Gimesia maris: one gene and its partner. The protein of the gene in region 1 interacts with the protein of each later gene in a pairwise test. Links are inferred from orthologs where the notes say so. Each region holds a gene or a part of one and is shown on either strand. Other genes may lie near its edges.

Region 1 (3,731 bases):
CTTTAAATCTCGAAACGCGGGTCCCTTCCGGCAGTTCGGGTTTCAGCACATAACAGATATAGACATAGCGATTCTCGGCAAACCGGGGATGGAATGTGATCCCGTAAATTTCATTCAATCCCGGTTCTTTGAGTTTCAGATCCAAAAACAGATCGGCCTCTGAACGCTGTTGATCTTCATAGTGGAACGAAAAGATTTTCCCCTTGCGCTCCGCTACGAAGAACCGTTTCTCTCCCGGAGCCGTCGCAATCGCCAGGGGCTGATTGAATTTCAGTTGGGGAAAGGCTCGCTCCGTTTCGTAAGGCAACGCCGGGTCGGGAGTGCCTTTGACACGCGACGTGGTCCAGGGGACTCGCTTTTCCAGACCAAAACGGGAATCCTCTGCGTGTATCGCTGTAACCTGGATCACAAAACAGGCGAGCACCGCAGAAAAAAGGAACCAGACATCCAAACGATTCTTATTCTCAGGGGCTGACATTTCAGAATTTCCTCATTCGTCGTTCGTCAGGACGTTTCGCAGGATTCGAGGGCTTATAATACACTGCTACTATTCAACCTTGCGGGACTGGCAAATGCAATTGCGAAACTCCCGCATTCACTGCGGAAACGGAATCTATATTGATCAAACCGGTTATCGCATGTTAACCGGATCGACATCAATGATGTACTCAATTCCTTTTTCGCGAGGCAGTTTTCCTTCCACCTCATGCCAGAGCTGCAGAATCTGGTCGACCTCAAGGGCCGCCAGTTGAAAATGATAACGGAAATACTTTTTCAGCCGGATGATGGGAGCCGGCGCTGGTCCCAGAATCTGCACCTGCAACTGTTTTTCGCTTGCTGCATCACTTAAAATTGTTGCCAGTTGACGGGCAAAGTGCTCCACGTGTTCTTCCTGGGGACCGCGTAAAATCACGCGTGCATAATGGGAAAAGGGTGGTGCCAGCATCTCTTTGCGATGTCCCAGCTCCAGCCGGGCAAACCCGAGAAAATCATGGTCCGCTGCTTTCACAATCGCAGGTTCGGTGGGAGAAGCAGACTGCACAAACACACGCCCCCCCTGCATCCCCCGCCCCGTGCGACCTGCCACCTGCGCAATCAGTTGAAACGTGCGTTCGGAAGCGAACAGATCGGGCTGATGCAGCATCGTATCCGCATCCACGACTCCCACCAGCGTCACATTCGGAAAGTCGAGGCCCTTGGCGATCATCTGGGTTCCCAGCAGAATATCCACTTCACCGCCGGCAAAGGCATTCAACACACGCGCATGACTGCCCACCCCGCGCATCGTATCACTGTCCATTCGCTGACAGGAATAACCGGGAAACTTGGCTTTGACCTCTTCTTCCAGTCGCTGCGTTCCTGCCCCCACAAAACGAAGTCCCGGCGCGCCGCAGCCCGGGCAGTTCGTCGGTGGCTTGGCAGAAAAATCACAACTGTGACAAACTGCCAGATTCTTATCGCGATGCCACGTCAACGAAATTTCACAGTGCGGGCACTTCACCGAGTTCCCGCATCCCTTACACCATAGCGCGGGAGAGTAACCTCGCAGATTCAGAAACAGGATCACCTGCCCCCCCGCTCCCAGCGCATGTTGCATACCGGTAAATAACACCCGGCCGATCGATTCATTCCGCCTGATCTGCACATCGTTCCGCACATCGATAATATTCACATTTGGCATCGGGAGATCATTCACGCGTCGCGGCATGGAAATCAAAGTGTCTTTTTTCTCGATCACCCGTAACCAGGAATTCAACGTCGGAGTCGCGGAGCCCAGAATCAGGGGAACCCGTTCCAGTTCAGATCGCTTGCGGGCCACCTCGCGTGCATGATAGCGGGGCGCGGTCTCCTGCTTGAAGGATGTTTCGTGTTCTTCATCAATAATAATCAAACCCAGATGCGGTGCCGGCGCAAAGACAGCACTGCGGGCACCGACAATCACCTGCACCTTGCCGGCGGCGATATTCTGCCAGTGATAGTGTCGGTCACTGTCCGTTAAATGGCTGTGCAATACCGCGACCGAATCAAAGCGGGAACGAAACCGCTGAATCGCCTGGGGCGTCAGGCTGATTTCCGGAACGAGCACAATCGCCTGCTGTCCATAACTCACCACTTCGCGAATCGCCTGAATATAAACTTCGGTTTTGCCACTCCCGGTCACGCCGTGCAACACAAATGTCTCACTCTGCTGACCACGAATGGCAGTCAGAATCTGATCCAAAGCCAGTCGCTGATCCCGATTCAGCTTCAGGTCATCCTGTTTCTGAATATGTGCATGCACGACGTCATCGTCATTTTCAAAATATTGCATCCGTTTTTGATGACTGCTGATTACCGCTTTCTTTTTCAGCGAATTCACCGGGCCGGACCCGCATTCTGCCGCCTGCGTCAGTTCATCCAACGTCAGCGGACGGGCAGCAGACTTGAGTGCATCATAAACGGCACGCTGTTTCGCTGGCAGTTTCTCGATGATTTCGTTCTGTTCTGCTTCCCCAGGCACAGGCACCACTTCAAACACTGTCACCATCCGGGTCCCGGCCTGATTTTTGACTCCCGCGGGAACCACGCAATCCAGGACCTGTCCCCAACTGCACAGATACCGGTCAGCAATCCAGCGCGTGAGTTTCAGCATTTTGGCATTGAACAGCGGGCGACTGTCCAGAATGGCTTCGACCGACTTCAAACGCACACTGGGCAGATTCTCATCGCCAGGTCCCACCCCCACACAATACCCGGGCGCCAGCTGGTTTCCTCTGCCAAAGGGAACCTGTACGCGATGTCCCGCCCGCAACAGCGGTCTCAGCTCTTCCGGTACTTTGTAATGAAAGACGCGATCCACCGGGCGATTCAGGACGATTTCCGCCAGATACAGATCCTGGGCCGACTCCCGCTCCCAGGGCATCGGGTTTTCGGGAAGTTCCTCTTCTTCAAACAGGCTCTGTTGCTTCGGTTTACTCATCACGCCAGCTGGATATACTAGGGGAAAGGGTTCTTTTGTTTTGTAACTCTTTCCCCTGCTGAACTCAACAAACAAACTCGACTATCGAGTTTTCGCGACAAAAGATTCCTCGACCTCCTTCATGGCGAACCGGAACCGCCGCCTGAAGCAGAATTCGGGATAGAAACGATCAATCAATGCGTATTGGAATACTAGGCGGAACGTTTGACCCTGTGCACAATGCGCATCTCCTGATGGCAGAACAGTGCCGCGAGCAATGTGAACTGGATCAGATCTGGTTCATCCCCGCCGGAAACCCGCCGCACAAAGAAGGCAAAAATGTCACTTCCGGCAAACAGCGCCGGGAAATGCTCGATTTCGCGATCGCCGGCCACCCCGCGTTTCTGATCAAAGATCTGGAACTGCACCGCGAAGGTCCCAGCTATACAGTCGTCACACTGCAGGAACTGCAGGCTCTGCACCCGCAGGACGAGTTCTTTCTGATTATCGGTGCGGATTCGGTCAGAGACCTGCATACCTGGCGCGAACCGGAAGCCATTCTGGAACTGGCCAGCCTGATCGGCGTCAATCGCCCTAACATTAGTCTACCAGACCTGACCGAGCTGAAGCAGAAATTCGGTGCAGCCATCGACCGGAAAATCTTCTGGGTCACCATGCCGGGTATCGAGATCTCATCCACCGATCTCCGGCAGCGAATTCATGAAAATAGAAGTGTCCGCTATATGACGCCCCGTTCCGTCGAAGTTTATATCCACAATAACAGACTATATTT
Region 2 (3,199 bases), 4.1 Mb from region 1 along the record:
TGCACCTGGGTCACGCAGCCAGTTTGAAGCGGAAGTCACTGAGATTTCCTGTGGCGGCGATAAGGTGTTACTTGTTGCACCGCAAACATTTATGAATTTAAGTGGTCGCAGTGTTGCCGCTGTGGCAAAATTTTTCAAACTGCCAGCCACTGATGTGATGGTTGTTTGTGACGATATGAATCTGCCTGTCGGGCGTCTCCGGTTACGGGGCTCTGGTTCTGCAGGTGGGCAAAAAGGATTACAGGATATTATCCAGAAGCTGGGTACCCAGGATGTGCCACGCCTGCGAGTAGGTGTGGGGCGGCCTCCTGCGGGATTTTCAGCAGCGGATTATGTCTTGGGACGATTTCAGGGGAAACAGGAATTCGAGCTGATCGCAACGGCAGTCGACAATGCTGCCCGTGGGATTGAGTGCTGGGTTCAGAGTGGACTTGAAATGGCCATGAACCAGGTCAATGCACCTGAGTAAACAGATCCCGGTTTGGTTGAACCGGCAATAAGAAATAAATGAGAATTGGATCATCAATCTGGCTGAATTATATCAGTCAAATTATTCCGGGAGAAAAGTCTTGTCTGTAGCAGAAAAAAAAGCAGTTATGGTAAATTACGAAGGTATGTTCCTGCTGGACAGTGGCAAGTTTGCTGCTGATCATGAAGGGACCATTGCTCATCTGATGGAAATCCTGGATAAGGCTGGTGCCGAAATTGTGGCACATCGTCCCTGGCAGGATGGAAAACTGGCATATGAGATTGAAGGCCATATGAAAGGTCTGCATTATCTCGTGTACTTCACCATGCCTGGCAGTGGTATGGACGTGATTACCCGTTCCTGCCACCTCAGCGACGTTGTAATTCGTCAGATGGTGATCAAGCAGCCTCAAACACTGTTTGATGCGATGGTTTCCGCCATCGACCCCAGTTCTGCTCCAGAAGCACCGGCAGAAGAGGTCAAGGGACAGTCAGATGATGATGGTCCTGAATACGATGCCATCGACGATGATGATGAAGAATAGAGTTTCATCGCCGGTTCGATGATTCATAAGGAAGTTCTTCTGGAATGTTCCCGTTTATAACATTCAAGCTCAGGGAGGCCAATTATGGCCAGTTTTAATAAAGTCATACTGGTAGGCAATTTGACACGCGACCCACAGGTACGCTATACACCGGGGGGGAGTGCGGTCGCGGAAATTGGTCTCGCTGTGAATCGCAGCTGGTTTGACAAGAACTCGAATTCCCGCAAAGAAGAAACCACGTTCGTTGACGTGACGCTATGGGGACGCACTGCAGAAGTAGCCAGCGAATATCTGACCAAGGGGCGTTCCGTTCTGATTGAAGGTCGTCTGCAACTGGATCAGTGGGATGATAAAGAGTCCGGACAGAAACGGAGCAAGCTCAAGGTGGTAGGCGAAAACATGACCATGCTGGGCGGCAAAGGTGAGTCTGGCGGCGGTGGTGGTGCACCATCGGGTGGTGGTGGCGGATATGCCTCACGTGGAAACGCTCCTTCGCAGGGTGGCGGTTCCAGTCCGGCAGATTCATTTTATGATGATACGCCTGGTGGGATTCCTGATGATGATGTGCCCTTCTAATTGTGGCATGGTTGCTGGTGAATGACACCGCAGGTAACAGTTTTTTAAAACGATTGAATAAAACAAGAATTACGGAAGTGACTGATAATGGTTCGTAAACAACGTAACGCCGCTGTCGTCGGTAGTACCAAATCGTCTATCGAAGTATTGCTGGCAGAAAAAGTAGATAGCCTTGGTGAGCAGGGTGATATTGTCCGGGTTAAACCTGGCTATGCCCGTAACTTCCTGTTGCCTTATGGTCTGGCAACGATTGCGACTGATCACAATAAATGGATGGTCGTCCAGCACCAGAAGCGGATGGCCGAACTCGAAAAAGACCGTCTGAAGTCATTGAAGAATCTCGCTGACAAATTGAGCAAGCACAGCGTGACAATGGAAGCCAATGCGAACGAAGATGGCCATCTCTACGGTTCCATCGTTGCCGTCGACATCAGCAAGTCTCTGAAAGAGGGTGGCTTTGATATCGATGCAGAAAGCATTCGCCTGGAAGGTCCCCTGAAAGAACTGGGGATGTACACCGTGAAAATGCAGCTGCATGAGAAGGTGAAAACCGAAGTTAAAGTCTGGGTCGTACCGACTGCAGAAAAAAGCTGAGGCTGGTCTGGTAAGAGAAATTTTACCAGTCTGGGATTCGAAAATAAGAGAGAGGTCCGGTATATTGCCGGGCCTCTTTTTGTTATATATGATTGCGCTCGCAGTGTGGTCTGATTTGCTGTTTGCCGAGGCAGAGGGTTGATCTGGCCAGCGTGCTGCAGAGAGAACTCACTTCTTATTGCCAACAGAACCAGGGGATGGTTATGTCAGTCGCCGGTAAAGGAAATTTTCGCCGCCCGAAGCAGGAATCGGTCGAAGAGTTATTCGGCAAGGTTCCACCGCAAAACCTGGATGCGGAAAAAGCGGTGCTCGGCGGGATTCTCCTGGATAATGTGGTGATTGATGATCTGGTGCAGATTGTCAAAGCCAACCACTTCTACAGCGACAAAAACACGCGGATTTTCGCCGCGATTCTGCGCCTGCATGATGCGGGGGTGCGCGGCATCGATGCGGTGACAATAGCTGAGGAGCTGGATTCGAAAGGCGAGCTGGAAGAAGCGGGCGGGGTATTGTACCTGCATGAGATTCTGGAAAGTGTTCCCCACGCGGCCCATGCTGAATACTATGCGAAAATTGTCCGAGATAAATCGGTACAACGGACCCTGATTCATTCCTGTACGGAAATCATCCGTGAAAGTTATGCGCCGCAGGGAGACACCCTGGACGTATTGAATAAGGCAGAGCAGAGTATCTTCAGTATTCTGGAACAGCAGGGAGAAGGGGATAAGATCGAAATTCGCGACATCCTGATGGATGCCTTCGATCGAATTCACGAGCGCTCTCAAAAGGAAGGCATGCTGACCGGGCTGACGACGGGTTTTCTGGATCTGGATACCCAGATCAATGGTTTTCAGCCCTCTGAGCTTATCATTCTGGCAGCTCGTCCTTCAATGGGAAAAACAGCGCTGGTCTGTAACTTTGCCGAAGCGGCTGCCGACGAGGGAGCAACTTCGACGATCATTTTCAGTCTGGAACAGTCGAAACTTGAGTTAGCCGAACGTCTGCTCTGTATTCGT

Evidence for each region.
Region 2: the proteins of priA (region 1) and ssb interact in binary tests that used the Escherichia coli proteins (3 or more experiments, as listed by UniProt). The link is inferred for Gimesia maris from one-to-one orthologs.

The regions. Positions count from the first base shown.
Region 1 is NZ_CP042910.1:5,812,796-5,816,526, forward strand. What follows is about bases 296-3,314. They hold priA (replication restart helicase PriA), read right to left. Parts: upstream 2,960-3,314; coding sequence 632-2,959; downstream 296-631. Other genes in these bases: GmarT_RS21555 (PQQ-dependent sugar dehydrogenase), read right to left, coding at 296-478; nadD (nicotinate-nucleotide adenylyltransferase), read left to right, coding at 3,136-3,314. In the rest of the region: more of GmarT_RS21555, read right to left, coding at 1-295; more of nadD, read left to right, coding at 3,315-3,731.
Region 2 is NZ_CP042910.1:1,666,930-1,670,128, forward strand. What follows is about bases 1-2,843. They hold ssb (single-stranded DNA-binding protein), read left to right. Parts: upstream 1-1,097; coding sequence 1,098-1,589; downstream 1,590-2,843. Other genes in these bases: pth (aminoacyl-tRNA hydrolase), read left to right, coding at 1-469; rpsF (30S ribosomal protein S6), read left to right, coding at 597-1,013; rplI (50S ribosomal protein L9), read left to right, coding at 1,677-2,183; dnaB (replicative DNA helicase), read left to right, coding at 2,387-2,843. Also shown: more of dnaB, read left to right, coding at 2,844-3,199. UniProt on the Escherichia coli protein: Plays an important role in DNA replication, recombination and repair. Binds to ssDNA and to an array of partner proteins to recruit them to their sites of action during DNA metabolism. Acts as a sliding platform that migrates on DNA via reptation.